Regions from separate parts of the Streptomyces sp. NPDC034670 genome, predicted to be linked through region 1. Evidence: riboswitches for the same ligand, from Rfam matches in the RefSeq annotation. Region 1 holds a riboswitch; each other region holds the start of a gene.
What was found. Region 1 has a riboswitch for cyclic di-AMP ahead of ACZ56B_RS10055 (transglycosylase SLT domain-containing protein). Riboswitches for the same ligand answer to the same signal wherever they lie in the genome.
Positions count from the first base shown of each region.

Region 2: another riboswitch for cyclic di-AMP. It lies ahead of ACZ56B_RS11110 (C40 family peptidase); the one in region 1 lies ahead of ACZ56B_RS10055 (transglycosylase SLT domain-containing protein).
Region 3: another riboswitch for cyclic di-AMP. It lies ahead of ACZ56B_RS04950 (M23 family metallopeptidase); the one in region 1 lies ahead of ACZ56B_RS10055 (transglycosylase SLT domain-containing protein).

Region 1 covers NZ_JBVITR010000010.1:22,264-28,648, reverse strand. Annotated here, with positions in the region: gene ACZ56B_RS10070 (glycosyltransferase family 2 protein) at 1-790, opposite strand, end outside; gene ACZ56B_RS10065 (GNAT family N-acetyltransferase) at 815-1,900, opposite strand; gene ACZ56B_RS10060 (HAD family hydrolase) at 2,064-2,936, shown strand; gene ACZ56B_RS10055 (transglycosylase SLT domain-containing protein) at 2,900-3,385, opposite strand; cyclic di-AMP (ydaO/yuaA leader) riboswitch at 3,389-3,552, opposite strand; gene ACZ56B_RS10050 (polyprenyl synthetase family protein) at 4,167-5,177, shown strand; gene ACZ56B_RS10045 (LolA family protein) at 5,453-6,385, shown strand, end outside.
Region 2 covers NZ_JBVITR010000011.1:77,909-84,293, reverse strand. Annotated here, with positions in the region: gene ACZ56B_RS11120 (ATP-dependent Clp protease proteolytic subunit) at 51-686, shown strand; gene ACZ56B_RS11115 (hypothetical protein) at 694-999, shown strand; cyclic di-AMP (ydaO/yuaA leader) riboswitch at 1,350-1,537, shown strand; gene ACZ56B_RS11110 (C40 family peptidase) at 1,541-2,014, shown strand; gene ACZ56B_RS11105 (ATP-binding protein) at 2,464-2,940, opposite strand; gene ACZ56B_RS11100 (helix-turn-helix domain-containing protein) at 3,152-4,012, shown strand; gene ACZ56B_RS11095 (DUF397 domain-containing protein) at 4,022-4,246, shown strand; gene ACZ56B_RS11090 (8-amino-7-oxononanoate synthase) at 4,373-5,500, opposite strand; gene bioB (biotin synthase BioB) at 5,646-6,385, shown strand, end outside.
Region 3 covers NZ_JBVITR010000004.1:241,253-247,637, reverse strand. Annotated here, with positions in the region: gene ACZ56B_RS04960 (M16 family metallopeptidase) at 221-1,594, shown strand; gene ACZ56B_RS04955 (M16 family metallopeptidase) at 1,591-2,994, shown strand; cyclic di-AMP (ydaO/yuaA leader) riboswitch at 3,196-3,370, shown strand; gene ACZ56B_RS04950 (M23 family metallopeptidase) at 3,383-4,147, shown strand; gene ACZ56B_RS04945 (GntR family transcriptional regulator) at 4,360-5,073, shown strand; gene ACZ56B_RS04940 (HPr family phosphocarrier protein) at 5,330-5,611, opposite strand; gene ACZ56B_RS04935 (bifunctional acetate--CoA ligase family protein/GNAT family N-acetyltransferase) at 5,790-6,385, shown strand, end outside.

The sequences.
Region 1 (6,385 bases):
GGCCCGCGGTGAAGGGGAACAGCGGCTCGTCGCGGGGCGGGTCCGCGGGGTCGTACGTCGTCGGCGTGAAGCCCTTGGCGAAGCCGCCGTGGCTCTCCAGCAGGACCTGGGCCGGGGTGCGCAGCCGGGCGGGCAGGATGAGGCCGGTGGCGCAGCCGAGCCGGGGGTCGGCGGCGAAGGGCGCGGTCAGCTCGGTGAGCCAGCGGGGATCGGCGACCACGTCGTCGTCGGTGAACGCGACCACCTCGCCCCGGACGGCGGCGAGCCCCCTGTTGTGCGCGACCGCCAGCCCGGGGACCGGCTCGCACACGTACCGCACGCGCTCCGCGTACGTGCGCTCCACCAGCTCGCGCGTCGCGTCCGTGACGGGCGCGTTGTCGACGACGACGATCTCGAAGTCCGGGTGGTCCTGGGCGAGGAGCGAGTCCAGCGCGCGGGCGAGCTGCCCGGCCCGCTCCCGGGTGGCCACCACGACACCGGTGGACGGCGGCGTCCCGGCGGGCAGGTCCCGCCCGCGCGCACCGTCCGCCGTGCCCCGGGCCGCCTCCGTCAGCACCGTCTTCGGGTCCGCCCCCTCCGGCACCCGCGCCAGCAGGGTGCCCACCGGCCGGCCCTCCCGTCTGACCAGGAGGAACACCTCGCCGTGGGTCACCGGGGGACTGCCCGGCCCGGGTCTGAGGGCGGCCTCGCCGCCGGCCAGGTCCAGTTCGGCGACCTGCACCGCGCCGATGGCCAGGAACCGCCGTATCTCCTCCCGCGCACGCGCCTGCGCACCTGTTCCCCGGAACATGCGGAACACGGGTCCTCCCCCTCCTCACACCCGGCGCAGCCGTGCCGCGCCCTTCAGGGCCCGCGACGCCAGCGACGCGAGGCGCGGGCGGTCGCGGACGAAGCCGTGCGCGCGGCGCGCGGGCTCGCGGCTCAGCCGGTACAGTGCGGCACCCGCCCCCGGACGCGTGGCCACCCCCTCGTGGACGGCGAGTCCGCCGGTCCTCAGCGAGTCCTTGTACGCGGCCGGGCCGCGCCCCAGGTCGAGCAGGCCGACGCCCTCGGCCGCCGCGGCCTCGGCCATCCGCAGGTGCAGCACCAGTCCGGGCGAGTACTTCGCGAACTCCGGGTCGTACGCCGGGAACCAGCAGGCCAGCACGGAGGCCGAGCGCAGGCCGAAGTGCGCGGCGACGGGACGGCCGCCGGCGTACAGGACCGACAGCGTGCCCGTGCACTGCGGGGCCCGGGTCCCGGCGAGGCGGCCCACGAGCCGGGAGATCCACTCCCGCGCGAACCGGTCCCGCCGCCCGGTCCTGCGGTACTGCGCCGACTTCCAGGCCATCAGCGTCCGCAGGGCGGCCGGGTCGCGCTCGTCGAAGACGAACCGCACGGGCCCCACCTGGCGGCCGAGCCTGCGCTCCTTGGCGAGGGTGGTCCTCAGGAACTTCGGCGACCGGCCGCGCAGCACCGACTCGTAGGTCCCGTAGCCCTTCCCCACGTCGATGACGTAGGTGGCGTGCTCCTCGGCCGCGTACGGCACGAACAGCTCCTGGCCGGCCTCCAGGTTGTCGAAGGCGAAGCTCGACACCGAGCAGGCCCGCAGCAGTGCGCCCGCCTCCAGGCCGTGGCCGGGAGCGAGGACCGCGCCCTGGCAGTCCGACACCCCGAGCCCGATCGCCCGGCCCTGTCCCAGCGGCCCCCGCTCGTACGGCAGGAAACCCGCCGGTTCCGCCCCGTGGTACAGCACCGCGACCCCGGCCCGGGGCCGCACCCGGCCCACGGCGACGGTGAACTCCGGTTCCATGAAGGGGCTGCGCGGCGCGTCCGCCGCGGCGCGCAGTTCCCGCCAGCGCTCCCGCTCCCCCTCGCCGAGCTCCTCGGGCCCCAGCACGCGCACGCGTCCACTGCTCACCTGACCCCCCGATCAAGTCCCCCCCGGACACCTGGAAGGTACCGCCCCGGGGAGCGTGGACGGTAGGGGGCGGGCGCCGGACGGCGGGGGCGCGGGGAGGGCGGGACGCGGGCGGCCCGGGGTGTGGTGAATCGAGCGGGCGCGCTGTCCGTATTCTCTGATCATGGCCGCACCCCCCGCGTTCTCACTCGTCGCCACCGATCTGGACGGGACGCTGCTGCGCAGCGACGACACCCTTTCCGACCGGTCCCTCGCCGCGCTCGCGCGGGTGGCGCGGGCCGGCGCCCGGCACCTGGTGGTGACGGGACGCCCGGCCCCCAGGGTGCGGCCGCTCCTGGACGAGCTCGGCGGCACGGGGCTCGCGGTGTGCGGACAGGGCGCGCAGGTGTACGACGCCGGCGCGGACCGGCTGCTGTGGTCGGTCACGCTGGACCGGGAACTGGCGGAGACCGCGCTCGGCAAGGTCGAGGCCGAGGTGGGCGAGGTGTACGCCGCGGTCGACCAGGACGGCGTCGACGGGCTGACCCTGATCGAGCCCGGCTACGTGATGCCGCACCCCACGCTCCCCGCCGTGCGGGTCGGGCGGCGGAGCGAGCTGTGGGACCGGCCGATCAGCAAGGTGCTGCTGCGCCACCCCGACCTGTCCGACGACGCGCTGGCGGCGGCGGCCCGCTCGGTGGTCGGTTCCCTGGCCACGGTCACCATGTCGGGGCCGGGGACCGTGGAGCTCCAGCCGCGCGGGGTCACCAAGGCGACCGGGCTGGCGCTGGCCGCCGCGCACCTGGGGCTGGGCCCGGAGCGGACGATCGCCTTCGGCGACATGCCGAACGACGTCCCCATGTTCGCCTGGGCGGCCCACGGCGTCGCCATGGCCGACGCCCACCCCGAACTGAAGGCGGTGGCCGACGAGGTCACCGCGTCGAACGAGGACGACGGCGTGGCCGTCGTCCTCGAGCGACTGTTCGGCGGGGCGGCCGTGCTCGGCCGTCAGCGGACGGTTCAGTACGCGCCGAAGACGTTGTCGATCGAGCCGTAGCGGTCGGCGGCGTAGTTGCAGGCCGCCGCGATGTTCGCGACCGGGTCGTACGGGTCGAAGGCGGTGCCGGGCACGTGGTACGCGGCGAAGGTCGGGTCGATGACCTGCAGCAGGCCCTTCGACGGGGTGCCCTTGGCGGCGTTGGAGTCCCAGTTGTTGACGGCGTTCGGGTTGCCGGAGGACTCGCGCATGATGTTGCGGTGGATGCCCTCGTAGGTGCCCGGGATGCCGTTCTGCTCCATGATCGCCAGCGCCTCGCGGATCCAGCCGTCGAGGTTGTTCGCGTACGTCGTCGTGGAGGCGGCGGCGGCCGGGTCGGACGGCGCGGTGGCCGCGGAGGCGCTGGTCGCGCCGAACAGCGGGAGGGTGATCGCGGCGACGCCGGCGACGGCGAGGGAGCGGGCGAGGTGGCGGCGGCCGGAACGGCGGAGCTGACCGGTTGCAGGCATGACTGGATTCCTCTCCTACGCCTGCGAGGTGAGCTGTCGGGTTCGGGCGGGAGAGTGCCCGGCCGCGCCCTTGCGGGCACGGCTTCACCCCGAGCCGTTCCGGCGTGTGCCGGTCCGGCGGCTTACCTGGGTCCCCCGCTCCTGCCGTGCGTGAGTGAGTTCGTCGTCGATGGGTGCGGGCGGCGGCAGGATTCGGCGTCCGCCCGACAGGCCGGGAACGTATGCGAGAGCGGATGCCGGAAACAAGTGCGGACATCACGGATAGGGCCGTTTGATCTTGCTGTGGGCGTTTTGGGACACTTGATCCTTTGCCGGCACGGGGGGCCAACTCGGTTGCGGGAAAAGGGGAATCACCGGTTCCGTCGGAGCGGCGGAGGGGCGTGCGGCGCGTGACCGACCTCACGGGCCGGACGGTCGCATCGCATTTCACGCCAAGGGGAATTCGCTTGCTAATTACGGCAAATCGGACAGCGGGGGCGGCAGGATGGTGGGAGGGGCGGACGGGGGCGGGGGGCGGCCCGGAATGTGGCCCGGAGCACGGCCCGGAATGCGGCCCGAGGCACGGTCCGGGCGCGGATCGCCGCACCCGGGAAACGTGATGAATGTCCGTGGTGATCAAACGGTCGGAAACCGGACAGCTCCGGTCCCGTGCCGCCCGTCCCGTAAGCCCGGGTGCTGCCGGTGATCGAAACGTGACCGGATACGCTGACTCGAGTGAGGGCAGCGACCTATCGACAAACCGTGTAACCGCCACCAGACACCAGCAGACAGGAGACCCCTCGTGACCGTCGTCGGGCCGTTCGGGCTGAGCGTGCGGGACCAGGCTCTGGAAGCCGATGTCCAGGCCGGAATGACGGCTGTCGAGGAGGGGCTGCTCGAGGCCACCAAGAGCGGGGTGCCCTTCATCACGGAGGCCGCCCAGCACCTGGTGCGGGCCGGCGGCAAGCGGTTCCGCCCGTTGCTCGTGATGCTCTCCGCCCAGTTCGGCGACCCCTACGCGCCCGGCGTCGTGCCGTCGGCCGTGGTCGTGGAGCTGACCCACCTGGCCACGCTGTACCACGACGACGTCATGGACGAGGCCGAGGTGCGGCGCGGGGTCGCCAGTGCGAACGCCCGCTGGGGCAACTCCGTCGCGGTCCTCACCGGTGACTTCCTCTTCGCGCGGGCCTCGCACATCCTGGCCGACCTCGGCCCGGAGGCGGTGCGGGTGCAGGCCGAGGCGTTCGAGCGGCTGGTCACCGGGCAGATCCTGGAGACCGCGGGGCCGCAGGACGGCCGGGACCCGGTCGACCACTACCTGGACGTGCTCGGCGGCAAGACCGGCTCGCTGGTCGCGGTCTCCTGCCGGTTCGGCGCGATGATGGCCGGCGCCGACGAGACGGTCGTGCACGTGCTCACCCAGTACGGCGAGCGGCTCGGCGTCGCCTTCCAGCTCGCCGACGACGTCCTGGACATCGCCTCCGACTCCCACGAGTCCGGCAAGACCCCCGGCACGGACCTGCGCGAGGGCATCGCCACCCTGCCCGTGCTGCGGCTGCGCGAGCGGGCGGCCCGGCTGGGGCTGGCCGAGGACATCGCCCTGTGCGAGCTGCTCGACTCCGACCTCACCGACGACGCCCGGCACGCCGAGGCGCTGCGCCTGCTGCGCGCCCACCCGGCCCTGGAGCAGGCCCGCCGGGACACCGTGCGCTACGCCGAGGAGGCCCGCGCGGCGCTGACCCCGCTGCCGGAGTGCGACGCGAAGACGGCGCTGGTGGAGCTGTGCGACGCGGTGGTGCACCGGGCGGGCTGAGCCGCCGGTGGCGGCAGGGCCGGACCCGTTCCTCCGTCACCCCCCCGGCCCACGACCCCTAGTGGTCGGGTGGAGCGAACCGCCCGCCGTGTCATACCGCAGCAGTACGCGGAGTTGAGCCCGCGGGTTGACGTATCCGCCTGCCGGATTTGGTCGGATGGACCACGACGGACATCACCACTCCTCACCGATTCGGGTGAGAATGGCGGCTCAGGGGGAGACTGGTGCGAGGACACGAGACGGAAGCCGCCGCCGACCACGGAGGTAGGGCACACATGGCACCGTACGCATCCGACGACACGACGACCGCGGAGGAGGCCGGCGAACCGCGCGCCGGACGGCGCAGGGCCGCGCGGTACGTGGTTCCGGTCACGGTGATGGGCGTGGCGGCCGCGACCATCGGGCTCGTCCCCGCGCTCGCCGACTCCGGCGACCCCGACCTGCCGGAGATCACCGCCGCGCAGCTCATCGAGAAGATCGCGCAGTCGGACGTCGAGCAGCTCTCCGGCACCGTGAAGATCACCACGGACCTCGGTCTGCCGGACCTCGGCGGACTGGCGGGCGGCCTCGCGTCCGCAGCGACGGGGCCGGGCGGGGACGGCGGCTCCGCGGCCGACCCGTCCGCCAGGCTCACCGAACTGGCGTCCGGCACGCACACGCTGCGGATCGCGGCCGACGGCCCGGACCGGCAGAAGGTGTCGCTGCTGGGGGACGCCGCCGAGTACAGCCTGATCCACAACGGCAAGGACGTCTGGGGCTACGACAGCGGGTCCAACGAGGTCTACCACGCCACCGTCGACGACTCCGGCGAGGCCCGCGGGAAGCGGTCGCAGCCCCCGGCGACCCCGAAGGACTTCGCCGAGGAGGTCCTGAAGGCGGTCGACGACACCACGTCCGTGACGGTCGACGGCACCGCCCAGGTGGCCGGCCGGGACGCGTACCGGCTGGTCGTCAAGCCCAGGCAGTCCGGCTCCACGATCGGTGCGATCAGCATCGCGGTCGACCACGGGACGGGGATGCCGCTGAAGTTCACGCTCACCCCGTCGAGCGGCGGCGCGGCCGTCGTGGACGTCGGCTTCACCAAGGTCAGCTTCGACCGGCCGGCCGCGTCGACCTTCGACTTCACCCCGCCCGAGGGCGCCGAGGTGACCGAGGACGGCGGACTCGACCGGGACCGGGGGCGCTCCGGGGAGTCCCGGATCCCCCCG
Region 2 (6,385 bases), on a different contig from region 1:
AGCGACGCGCGTGCCGGAAACGGCCGCGCCCTGCCACAGGAGGGGTTCACATGACCCGACCGTCCGCCCGTCACGTCCTGCCCGAGTTCACCCGGCGCACGGCGTCCGGGCACCGGACGACGGACCCGTACACCGAGCTGCTCCAGGCCCGGATCGTCCTGCTCGGCACCCGGATCGACGAGGCCTGCGCGAACGACGTGACGGTCCAGCTCCTGCACCTGGAGCACCAGAACCCGGACCGGGACGTCTCGCTCTACATCAACTCCCCGGGCGGCTCGTTCCACGCCATGGCGGCGATCCACGACACGCTGCGCTTCGTCTCCTGCGACGTGGAGACGGTCTGCCTCGGCCGGGCCGAGGGGGCCGCCGCGCTGCTGCTCGCCGCCGGCACCCCGGGCAAGCGGTGTGTCCTGCCGGGCTCCCGCCTGGTGCTCCGTCAGCCCGCCTCGCCCGGCCCGCTGGAGGGCCGGGCGAGCGACCTCGCGGTCCAGGCGGGGGAACTGGCCCGCGTCCGGTCCCGGATGGAGGACATGCTCGTCCGGTACACCGGCCGCACCCCGGAGCAGGTCCGGTCGGACATCGAGCGGGACACGGTCCTCGACGCACGGGCGGCGGTGGACCACGGCCTGGCGGACCGGATCGTGTCCGACCGCGAGGGCTCCCACCCCGCCGCCGGAGCGAGGTGAGCCCCCGGTGCTGCCGGAACTCCCCCCGCTGCCCGCCCTGACCCGGGCGGAGGCCGAGCTGATCGACCGTTACCTCGAGGTCGTCGACCTGCTCGGCCGCATCAACCCCGCCTCGGACGGTGACACCTACCGCGGGCTGCGCGCCGCACAGGCACTGGTCGGCAGGGCCGTCGCGCTGCGCGACGCGCTGACCGTGATGCACCGGCGCGGCGAGACCGAACTGCACTCCGCCACGCTGGCCCGGGCACTGCGGGTCCTGGACGGCGAACGGCGCACGGCCCGGCTCACCCTGCCGCGGTCCCCCGGCAGTTGACCCCGGACCGGTCCGGACGGCCGTCCCCGGCGGCGGCGCGTCCGGACCGGGGCCGGAACGGACCAAACGGCGTACCCCCATCCGGCGGAGATGAACCTGCTGTTCCCGGGCCGCCGAAGTTGCGCAACACGCGCGCCCGACGGGCGGAATGGGGCGCTCCGACGCTGGTCCGGGGCCCTTCGGCACCCTTGACAGCAATCCGAACAGGAGGGTGTCCACCCGAACGGGTGAGTGGTGAGTAACAACACAAATCCCCTGTCCCGTTGGGACTTCGGGCCTGCCGTGGGACAAGATCCGTGACTGACGACAAGACCCCGCCGCCGCGGCGGGGCGATCCGGGCGGACGCCGAGTCCTGCCGCCGCCCGGATGACCGGTCGACAAGGAGTGGATCGGCAGGAGTGGAGGACCCGAGCACGACGGGTCGCCGGAACACCTGTTCCGAGCAGCCCTTGGGGTGAAGCCGCACTCGTGCGGCCGGGCAACTTCGCCAGCCCGAATCCGACAGGTCATCCTTCACAGGCGGCTGACGAAGGGTTGCGCATGACCGCGCTCAATCGTGTCCCGTCTCTCATGGCCCGGGCCGGCACGGCCTCGGCCCTCACCCTGGCCGCCGTGGGCGGCTCGATCGTGGTCCCGGGTGCCGCCTCGGAGGCGGCAGCCGCGACCACGGCCACCAAGGCTCTGAACATCGCCGCTTCCAAGAAGGGATCGCCGTACCGGTGGGGCGCCACCGGACCGTACCGGTTCGACTGCTCCGGGCTCACCCTGTACGCGTTCAAGAAGGCGGGCAAGCAACTGCCGCGCACCGCCGCCCAGCAGTACAACAAGACGCGCCACATCTCCGCCAAGAACCGCAAGGCCGGGGACCTGGTGTTCTTCCACTCGGGCCGCAGCGTCTACCACGTCGGCATCTACGCCGGCGGCGGCAAGATCTGGCACGCCCCGAAGACCGGGGACGTGGTGCGCCTGCAGAAGATCTGGACCAGCAGCGTCTCGTACGGCCGGGTCAACTGACCCGCGGGGGCGGCGGCGTCCCCGACGCGCCGCCGCCCCCGCCGGGCGTGACACGGCCCGGCCCGTCGTCCGTCGCGGTACGGCCGGCACCGCCCCCGTACCGCACGGAACCGGGAGTCCGCGGCAACGGACCGGCCGCGCTTCGCCGGACCGTTCCGGGAACCGCGGGTCACCCGGACAGGCGCGCCCACCCTCTTGGCCTCCCGCTGCCGCTCGCCCCCACCCGCGCTTCGACGCGCCCGCCGCGCTTCGACCCGCCGCCCGCGCCACCACCCCGCTGCCGGCCGTGTTCGCCGCCGCGCCGCTCACCGCGCCCGCCGCGCCGCACCGTTCGCCGTTCCGGCAGGGCACCGAGCCGCACGTCGTGCGGGACCGCTTCCCGGCCGAAGCGGCCCCGACCGTCCGGGCGCGCCGGCGCACCGCCCGCCGTCCCCGCGCCGTGACGGCCCCTACGGCTCCTGCCGGCCCGCCGCCGTGGCCGGTTCCGCGGCGGGTTCCGCGGCGGCGGGCAGGGCCCACGGCAGTTCGACGGAGACGGTCTTGCCCCCCTCACGCGTGGGACGGATCCTGAGCCTCCCCCCGCATTCCGCGGTCAGACAGCGGATGATGACCAGTCCGCGGCCGTTGTCCTGCTGGACGGCGGCGGGCAGTCGCCTGGGGAGACGCGGGTGGCTGTCGGTGACACCGACGTGCAGCCGCCCGTCGCGCCGGAGGACCATGTCCACGGTGAAGGTGGGCGACTGCCCCAGGGTGTGCTGCACGGCGTTGGTGGCGAGTTCGGAGACGATCAGCCGGACGGTGTCGGACACGTCCGCGTCCGCGGGCATGCCCCACTCCGCCAGCACGTCCACCACATGGGCGCGGGCGGCGCGGACCGAGGCGGGATCGCTCGGCAGAGTGATGGATGCTTCCAGGTGGTCTGCCATGGCGATGTCGTCCCTTTCCCACGGGACCGCAGTCCGACACGGAGCGGATGGTTCGAGTACGGTCCCGCACTGGTGCTTCGCCGCCAGAGTGCCATCACCGCACGGCGCGGGACGGCGATCCACCGAGATATGCATATATCTGTCGCCCGAAGCGGTGAACCCTGCGACGGAAGACCGTATCCGGGCGGCCCGGGAGGAGTAGGGAGAGTCCATGCAGCACGGTCCCGCGGTGCGCCGCCGGAAACTGGGTGCCGAACTGCGCACGCTGCGCACTTCGGCGGGGTTCACCAGCGGCGAGGCGGCCCGGCTGGTGGGCTGGCACCAGTCGAAGGTGAGCCGGATCGAGACCGGCACGAGCGGAGCGAAACCGGCCGACGTCCGGTTACTGCTCGACGCCTACGGCGTGACCGATCCGCAGCTGCGGGAACTGCTGCTGGTGCTCTCGGGCTCCGGCGACGGCGACGGCCGGCACCACTGGTGGCACGCCTACCGCGGCGTACTGCCGCCGACCTACCGGGACTTCATCAGCCTGGAGTCCCAGGCGAGCGCGATGCGCACCCTGGAGACCACGGTGGTCCCCGGACTGCTGCAGACGCCGGAGTACGCGCGGGCGGTGACCCGGGCCGCGCTGGAGGGTGCCTCGGAGGAGCGGCTGGACGCCCTGGTGGAGGTGCGTCTGGCCCGGCAGGACGTGCTGCGGGCGGACCCCCCGCTGGAGTTGAGCGCGGTCCTGGACGAGGCGGTGCTGCGCCGGGAGGTCGGGGGCCCCGATGTGATGGCCCGTCAGCTGGAGCAGCTGGTCGAGGCGGCCCGGCTGCCCCAAGTGCGGCTGCAGGTCCTGCCGTTCGCCGCGGGGGCACACATCGGCGTCACCGGCCCTTTCGTTATTTTCTCATTTTCGCGCACTTCTGATCTTGACGTGGTGGTTCTCGACCACTTGACGAGTAGCTTCCATCTGGAGCGGAAAGAAGACCTCCGGGCCTACTCGGAGGCCTTCGAGGCCCTTTCGATCCACGCCCTTTCCCCCGAGGACTCGTTGGACTTCATCGCCGGTGCCGCCACCGGCGCGTAAGGAGGCACGATGACCGCACCGCCTCGGACCCCCCGCTCCGCTCCCGACCTGCACGGTGTGCGGTGGCTGCGCAGCAGCTACAGCACGGGCGCGAACAACTGCGTCGAGACGGCCCGGCCGGCCTCCGGCCCCCGGGCCGGACTGCTCGCCGTGCGCGACTCCAAGACCCCGGCCGGGCCCGTGCTGCTCTTCTCCCCCGGGAGTTGGACGGAGTTCGTGACCGCCGTCCGCTGACCGCCGGACGGCCGGCCGGACCGGACGGAACCCGGCCGATCCGGCCGACCCGACTCGTCACCCGGCCGACCGGCGATCCGACCGATCACCCTCCCACCGGGCGACGCACGGCCGTGCCACGCCGACTCATGGCCGCGTTGCGCCGATCACCCGTACAGCGCGTTCGATCTCCGCCCCGGACAGGTCCGCGCGGGCGGTCAGTCTGAGCCGTGAGATGCCGTCGGGCACGGAAGGAGGACGGAAGCAGCCCACGGACAGACCGGCCGCCCGGCAGTCGGCCGCCCACCGCACGGCCTGCTCCGGGGAGGGAGCGCGCACGGAGACGACCGCGGCGTGCGGCCGGACCGCCTCCAGGCCCGCGGCCGTCAGCCGGGCGTGCAGCTCGCGCGCCACCTCGCCCGCCCGGGCCGCGCGCCCGGGTTCGCGGCGCAGCAGCCGGAGCGCCGCGAGGGCCGCCCCCGCCGCCGCGGGGGCCAGCCCCGTGTCGAAGATGAACGTCCGTGCCGCGTTGACCAGGTGCTCGATCACCCGGGCCGGTCCGAGCACCGCCCCGCCCTGGCTGCCGAGCGACTTGGACAGCGTGACCGTCACGACGACGTCGTCGGCGCCCGCGAGTCCCGCCGCGTGCGGGGCACCCCGGCCGCCGTCGCCCAGCACGCCGAGGCCGTGGGCGTCGTCGAGCACCAGACCCGCGCCGTGCTCCCGGCACGCCTCGGCCAGCGCGGCGAGCGGGGCGGCGTCGCCGTCCACCGAGAACACCGTGTCGGACACCGCCACGGCGGGTCCGTCGTGCGCCCTCAGCGCCTTGCGCACCGCGTCGGGGTCGGCGTGCGCGGCGACCTGCGCCGTACCGCGGGCCAGTCGGCAGCCGTCGATGAGCGAGGCGTGGTTGCCCGCGTCGGAGACGATCAGGGAGCCGTGCGGGGCCAGCGCGGTGACCGCGGCGAGGTTAGCCGCGTAGCCGGAGGAGAAGACCAGGGCCGCCTCGAAGCCGCAGAAACCGGCCAGTTCGCGTTCCAGCTCGGCGTGGAGCTCGGTGGTGCCGGTGACGAGCCGTGAGCCGGTCGCGCCGCCGCCCCAGGTCCGCGCGGCCCGTGCCGCGCCCTCGGTGACCTCGGGGTGACGGGCCAGGCCCAGGTAGTCGTTGCTCGCCAGGTCGAGGAGGGGCGCGCCGGCCGCCCGCGGGCGCAGGGTCCGCACCAGTCCGGCGCGCCGGCGCAGCTCCGCCTGTTCGTCGAGCCAGCCGAACGCCATGGGTCCTCCGTGCTTCCGCGGTCGGTGCACCGACCCTAGCGGGACGGCCGCGGGGCCACGGTGTGGCCATGCCCACACCTCGAAGCGCCACTGTTGTACGAACCTTCCTTGGCCCGGCGGGCCGAGTAGGACAGGATCGTCTCCCATGGACCTGCTGAACACGCTGGTGGACAAGGGGCTGCGGCGCGAGACGCCGACCCGCGGGGAAGCACTGGCCGTCCTCGCGACGTCCGACGACGACCTGCTCGACGTGGTGGCCGCGGCCGGGAAGGTGCGGCGGCACTGGTTCGGCCGCCGGGTGAAACTCAACTACCTGGTCAACCTCAAGTCCGGCCTGTGCCCGGAGGACTGCTCCTACTGTTCCCAGCGGCTGGGCTCCAAGGCCGACATCCTCAAGTACACCTGGCTCAAGCCGGACGAGGCGTCGAAGGCCGCCGCCGCCGGACTGGCGGGCGGCGCGAAGCGGGTGTGCCTGGTGGCCAGCGGGCGCGGTCCGACCGACCGCGACGTGGACCGGGTGTCCGACACCATCAAGGCGATCAAGGAGCAGCACGAGGGCGTCGAGGTGTGCGCCTGTCTCGGGCTGCTCTCCGACGGCCAGGCGGAGCGGCTGCGCGAGGCGGGCGCGGACGCCTACAACCACAACCTCAACACCTCCGAGTCCACCTACGGGGATATCACCACCACGCACACCTACGCCGACCGCGTGGACACCGTGCGGAGGGCGCACGCGGCGGGCCTGTCCGCCTGCTCCGGGCTGATCGCCGGCATGGGCGAGAGCGACGAGGACCTGGTCGACGTGGTCTTCGCGCTGCGCGAGCTGGACCCGGACTCGGTCCCGGTCAACTTCCTGATCCCGTTCGAGGGCACCCCGCTCGCCGAGGA
Region 3 (6,385 bases), on a different contig from region 1:
CCGGGCCGCGGACCGGTGCCACGGCCCGCCCCGTCCGTACCGTGCGTCGCGGCCGTCCCACGGCCCCCACCAGCCCCGTCACCGGCCCGCACCGCTTCTCGCTCTCGGCGTAGCCGCCCCCGCCCGGGAACTCCACCGGTGCTCCGCGCGCTTGCATACAGTGGCAGGACCGGCAGAAACGGCGGTGTCGACGACCGCCTCCGCGATCGAAGGGACGTACATGCCCATGGGTCACACGGCCACAGCGCAGGCAGGCTCCGGCGGCCTGACAGCGACCGAGCACCGCCTGGCCAACGGCCTGCGCGTGGTGCTCTCCGAGGACCACCTGACCCCGGTCGCCGCGGTGTGCCTCTGGTACGACGTCGGTTCACGCCACGAAGTCAAGGGGCGTACCGGCCTGGCTCACCTTTTCGAGCACCTCATGTTCCAGGGCTCCGCCCAGGTGAAGGGCAACGGTCACTTCGAGCTGGTGCAGGGCGCCGGCGGTTCGCTCAACGGCACCACCAGCTTCGAGCGCACCAACTACTTCGAGACCATGCCCGCCCACCAGCTGGAGCTCGCCCTCTGGCTGGAGGCCGACCGCATGGGCTCCCTGCTGGCCGCCCTGGACGAGGAGTCCATGGAGAACCAGCGGGACGTGGTCAAGAACGAGCGCCGCCAGCGCTACGACAACGTGCCCTACGGCACGGCCTTCGAGAGGCTGACCGCCCTCGCCTACCCGGAGGGCCACCCGTACCACCACACGCCGATCGGCTCGATGGAGGACCTGGACGCGGCCACCCTGGAGGACGCCCGCCGGTTCTTCCGCACGTACTACGCGCCGAACAACGCCGTGCTCTCCGTCGTCGGCGACATCGACCCGGAGCAGACGCTCGCCTGGATCGAGAAGTACTTCGGCTCCATCCCGTCCCACGACGGCAAGCCCGAGCCGCGCGACGGCTCGCTGCCCGACGTCATCGGCGAGCAGCTGCGCGAGGTGGTCGAGGAGGAGGTCCCCGCGCGCGCCCTGATGGCCGCCTACCGGCTGCCGCAGGACGGCACGCGCGCGTGCGACGCGGCGGACCTGGCGCTCACCGTCCTCGGCGGCGGCGAGTCCTCGCGGCTCCACAACCGGCTCGTGCGGCGGGACCGCACGGCGGTGGCGGCCGGATTCGGCCTGCTGCGGCTGGCCGGGGCGCCCTCCCTCGGGTGGCTGGACGTGAAGACGTCCGGCGACGTGGAGGTGCCGGTGATCGAGGCCGCGATCGACGAGGAGCTCGCCCGGTTCGCCGAGGAGGGCCCCACGGCCGAGGAGATGGAGCGCGCCCAGGCCCAGTTGGAGCGCGAGTGGCTGGACCGCCTCGGCACGGTCGCGGGCCGCGCCGACGAACTGTGCCGGTACGCCGTCCTGTTCGGTGACCCGCAGCTCGCCCTGACCGCCGTCCAGCGGGTCCTCGAGGTGACGGCGGAGGAGGTGCGGGAGGTCGCCGAGGCCCGCCTGCGCCCCGACAACCGCGCGGTGCTCGTCTACGAGCCCGTCGCCCCCGAAGCACAGGACGCAGAGGAAGCCGCCGCAGCCGCCGGCGCCGACGAGACCGAGGAGGCGGCGAAGTGACCGAGCTCGCCACGATGGACTTCCACCCCCGGCCGCAGGCGGGCGAGGCGAGGCCCTGGGCCTTCCCGGCCCCCGAGCGCGGCACGCTCGACAACGGCGTGACCGTCCTGCACTGCCACCGCCCGGGCCAGCAAGTCGTCGCCGTCGAGGTGCTCCTCGACGCGCCGCTCGAGGCCGAGCCGACCGGACTGGACGGTGTCGCCACGATCATGGCGCGGGCCTTCTCCGAGGGCACCGACAAGCACTCCGCCGAGGAGTTCGCCGCCGAGCTGGAGCGGTGCGGCGCCACCCTGGACGTGCACGCCGACCACCCCGGTGTCCGGCTGAGCCTCGAGGTCCCCGCCTCGCGGCTCGCCAAGGGGCTCGGGCTGGTCGCCGACGCCCTGCGGGCGCCCGCGTTCGCGGACGGCGAGGTCGAGCGGCTGGTCCGCAACCGCCTCGACGAGATCCCGCACGAGCTGGCCAGCCCCGCCCGCCGGGCCGCCAAGGAACTCTCCAAGGAACTGTTCCCGGCGAGTTCGCGCATGTCGCGTCCGCGTCAGGGCACCGAGGAGACGGTCGCCGGCATCGACTCCACGGCCGTGCGCGCCTTCTACGAGAAGCACGTCCGTCCCGCCACGACGACCGCGGTGGTCGTCGGCGACCTCACCGGGGTCGACCTGGACGCGCTGCTCGGCGACACCCTCGGCTCCTGGACGGGCTCCCCGGCCCGGCCCCGGCCCGTTCCGCCGGTGGTCGCGGACGACACCGGCCGGGTCGTGATCGTGGACCGCCCGGGCGCCGTCCAGACGCAGCTGCTGATCGGCCGGATCGGCCCGGACCGGCACGACCGCGTGTGGCCCGCGCAGGTGCTCGGCACGTACTGCCTCGGCGGCACCCTCACCTCCCGCCTGGACCGCGTCCTGCGCGAGGAGAAGGGCTACACCTACGGCGTCCGGGCCTTCGGGCAGGTCCTCCGGTCCACCGCGCCCTCCTCCCCGGAAGGGGCCACCGGCGCCGCGATGCTCGCCATCAGCGGCTCCGTCGACACCCCGAACACCGGGCCCGCCCTGCAGGACCTGTGGACGGTGCTGCGCACGCTCGCCGCGGAGGGACTCACCGACGCCGAGCGGGACGTCGCCGTGCAGAACCTGGTGGGCGTGGCACCGCTCAAGTACGAGACCGCCGCGGCCGTCGCGAGCACCCTGGCCGACCAGGTCGAGCAGCACCTGCCCGACGACTACCAGGCCGAGCTGTACCGGCAGCTCGCCGCGACCGGCACCGTGGAGGCGACCGCCGCGGTCGTCAACGCCTTCCCGGTGGACCGCCTGGTGACCGTGCTCGTCGGCGACGCGGCGCAGATCAAGGCGCCCGTGGAGGCCCTCGGGATCGGTGACGTCGCCGTGGTGAGCGCCGAGTAGCGGGCCGCGCGGGACGCGTACGGGCGAGGCCCTGGTGGCGGGTACGTCACCAGGGCCCGCCCATGCCCGGATTGGGGTGGAGACGGCCCGTCTGCCCTGTGGGATGCGCTACAGAATCCGGGTTCCGTTTGGGAATCGACGGCCCGCCCGCTTAGCGTCTTCCGGGCTGTTCGTCGGGCAGTGCGCCGCACCCGCGGCACCGGACAGCCATCGCCGAGTCCCCGTACGGCGCGAGCCAGGGGAGCCGGGGGCCCGCACGCAGTCTCTGCAGTCCCTGGGGTGAATCGGACGCCCGCGCGTGTCGCGAGGGGGTCCGTAGGAGACCTTCCTGCTCCGAACCCGTCAGCTAACCCGGTAGGCGAGAGGGAAGGAAAGGACCAGCCTGTACATGGCGTTCACCCGCGCCACCGGGAAGCACCGCCGTCCCCGCAGGACCGAGCGCGGCACCGCCCGCGCGGCGGGCGTCGCGGCTCTCACCACCACCGGCGTCGTCGGCTCCCTCGGGGCCCCCGCGCTCGCCGCCGAACCCGTCGCCGCGCAGACCGGCCTCACCCCCGTCATCACCCTGGGCGACCAGGTCGCCGACCAGGTCGACGCCCAGGCGGCCGCCCAGCACGAGGCCGCCCGGGAGGCCGCCGAGACCGCCGCGCGGAAGGCGGCCGAGGAGGCCGCGCGCGAGAAGGCGGCCGAGGAGGCCCGGGCGGAGCGGGAACGCGCCGCGCGGGAGGCCGAGCGCGAGCGCCTCACCGCCTTCGTCTCCCCGATCGCCGGCTCCTACGTCTCGACCGGCTACAAGAGCGGTGGCGCCGTCTGGTCCTCCGGCAGCCACACGGGCGTGGACTTCCACGCCGCGAGCGGCACCCCCGTCCAGGCGGTCGGCGCGGGCACCGTCGTGGAGGCCGGCTGGGGCGGCGCGTACGGCAACCAGGTCGTCATCCGGATGCACGACGGCACCTACACCCAGTACGCCCACCTGTCGTCCGTCGGCGTCTCGGTGGGGCAGCAGGTCACCCCGGGGCAGCGGATCGGCCTGTCCGGCGCCACCGGCAACGTCACGGGCGCGCATCTGCACTTCGAGGTCCGCACCACCGCCGAGTACGGCTCCGACCTGGACCCCGTCGCCTACCTCCGCGCGCACGGCGTGAACCTCTGACGCGCGTCCGCTCCGGCGCGGCGCCCGCCCCGCTCTCCGGCCCCGGCTCCCGAGCCGGGGCTTTCGGCGTCGCAGGGGGGAAGGGCTGACCGAAAGCGCCAAAAACACCTATGGATTCCGGCCCGGCGTCGGAAATTACCGCCGATTGCAATAGAGTCACGGAACGCACGTCGATCGTCGGCGTTTCACGGGAATGAATCCGGAGGTCGCTCATGCGTATTCCCGCGCACTCGGTGTGCACGGCGATCCGGGACGACATCGTCGCGGGTGTCCACGGGCGCGGCAGCCGGCTCACGGAGGAAGTGCTCGCCCGCCGTTACGGCGTCTCCCGCGTCCCCGTCCGGGAGGCCCTGCGCACGCTGGAGGCCGAGGGGTTCGTGGTGACCCGGCGGCACGCGGGCGCGTGCGTCGCGGAGCCCACCGGGCAGGAGGCCGCCGACCTGCTGGAGATGCGTCTGCTCCTCGAGCCGCTCGGCGCCCTCCGCGCGGCCCAGCGCCGCACCGAGGCCCACGTGAAGGTGTTGCGCGGCCTGGTCCGTCTGGGGCAGGAGCGCGCCCGCCGGGGCGACAGCGACGACCTGCGCTCCCTGGGCGGCTGGTTCCACGAGACGCTCGTCCGGGCCTGCGGCAGCCCGGCGCTGGCGTCGGCGCTGACCCAGGTGCGGTACAAGATCGCCTGGATGTACGCCGTGGAGGGGCCCGCCGACCCGGTGGAGCACTGGGCGGAGCACGGCGCGATCGTGGACGCCGTGGCGCGCGGCGACGGCGAGCGCGCTCGGACGGTCACGGCGCTGCACGCCGAGCGCGCGCGGGGTGCGCACCGTCTGCGCCCCGCCCTCGGCGTCGCCCGGACGGACCGGGTGGACCGCGTGGCCCGTGTGAGGAACTCGCAACATGCCGTGAACATGCCGGGACCGCGCCCTTAACACGGGGGCCGTATACAAAGGAAAAGCGCCGGCGGGCACGTGTCCCGCTGCCGCATTCCGGAAACGCGGAGAATTCGCGAGGCTTTCCTCGTGGTTCTTCCGTGGTCGCGCTTTCGGGAGGTCCTCACCGGAAAGCGGGCGCGGAAAGCGGGCACGGGGGACGAGGCCGTCGGTCCGGGGAAGTCCGGGGAAGGGAAACGGCGGAGCCGCGCCGTCCGGAACGGACGACGCGGCTCCGCCGCTGTCGGGCACGCGGTCACACGGTCTCGGGGAGCTCCTCGAGACCCTCGGAGACCAGCTTCGCCAGACGGTCCAGGGCGGCGTCCGCGCCCTCCGCGTCGGAGGCGAGGACGATCTCCTCGCCGCCCTGGGCGCCCAGACCCAGGACGGCCAGCATGGAGGCCGCGTTGACGGGGGTGCCCCCGGCCTTGGCGATCGTCACCGGGACGCCTGCGGCCGTGGCGGCTCGGACGAAGATGGAGGCGGGACGGGCGTGGAGGCCCTCGGCCCAGCCGACGTTGACGCGGCGCTCAGCCATGTGTTGCTGCCCTTCAGTCTTCAGGGTTGTCTAGACCAGTTTCCCACAACGTGAAGCAGGCCGGAGCGGCACCCGCTCCCGCTGCCGGGCGGCTTCCGGACCGCGGCCTCGGTCCGGCTCGTCGCCCTCCACAGACTGCCTCGCGCCGTCGCCGTACGCGAGCCGTACTCTGGGGCCCATGCAGACCTCGTCGGACCGGCACGAGTACCCCGCCCACTGGGAAGCCGACGTGGTGCTGCGCGACGGCGGCACCGCGCGCGTCCGCCCCATCACCGTCGATGACGCCGAGCGCCTGGTCAGCTTCTACGAGCAGGTCTCGGACGAGTCGAAGTACTACCGCTTCTTCGCGCCCTACCCGCGTCTGTCCGCCAAGGACGTCCACCGCTTCACGCACCACGACTTCGTGGACCGGGTGGGACTCGCCGCCACCGTGGGCGGCGAGTTCATCGCCACCGTACGGTACGACCGGATCGGCGCCGACGGGGCACCCGCCTCCGCGCCGGCCGACGAGGCCGAGGTCGCCTTCCTCGTGCAGGACGCCCACCAGGGCCGGGGCGTCGCCTCCGCCCTGCTCGAACACATCGGCGCCGTCGCGCGGGAGCGCGGCATCCGCCGGTTCGCCGCCGAGGTGCTGCCCGCCAACACCAAGATGATCAAGGTGTTCACCGACGCCGGGTACACCCAGAAGCGCAGCTTCGAGGACGGCGTCGTCCGCCTGGAGCTCGACCTCGAACCCACCGACCGCTCCCTGGCCGTGCAGTACGCGCGCGAACA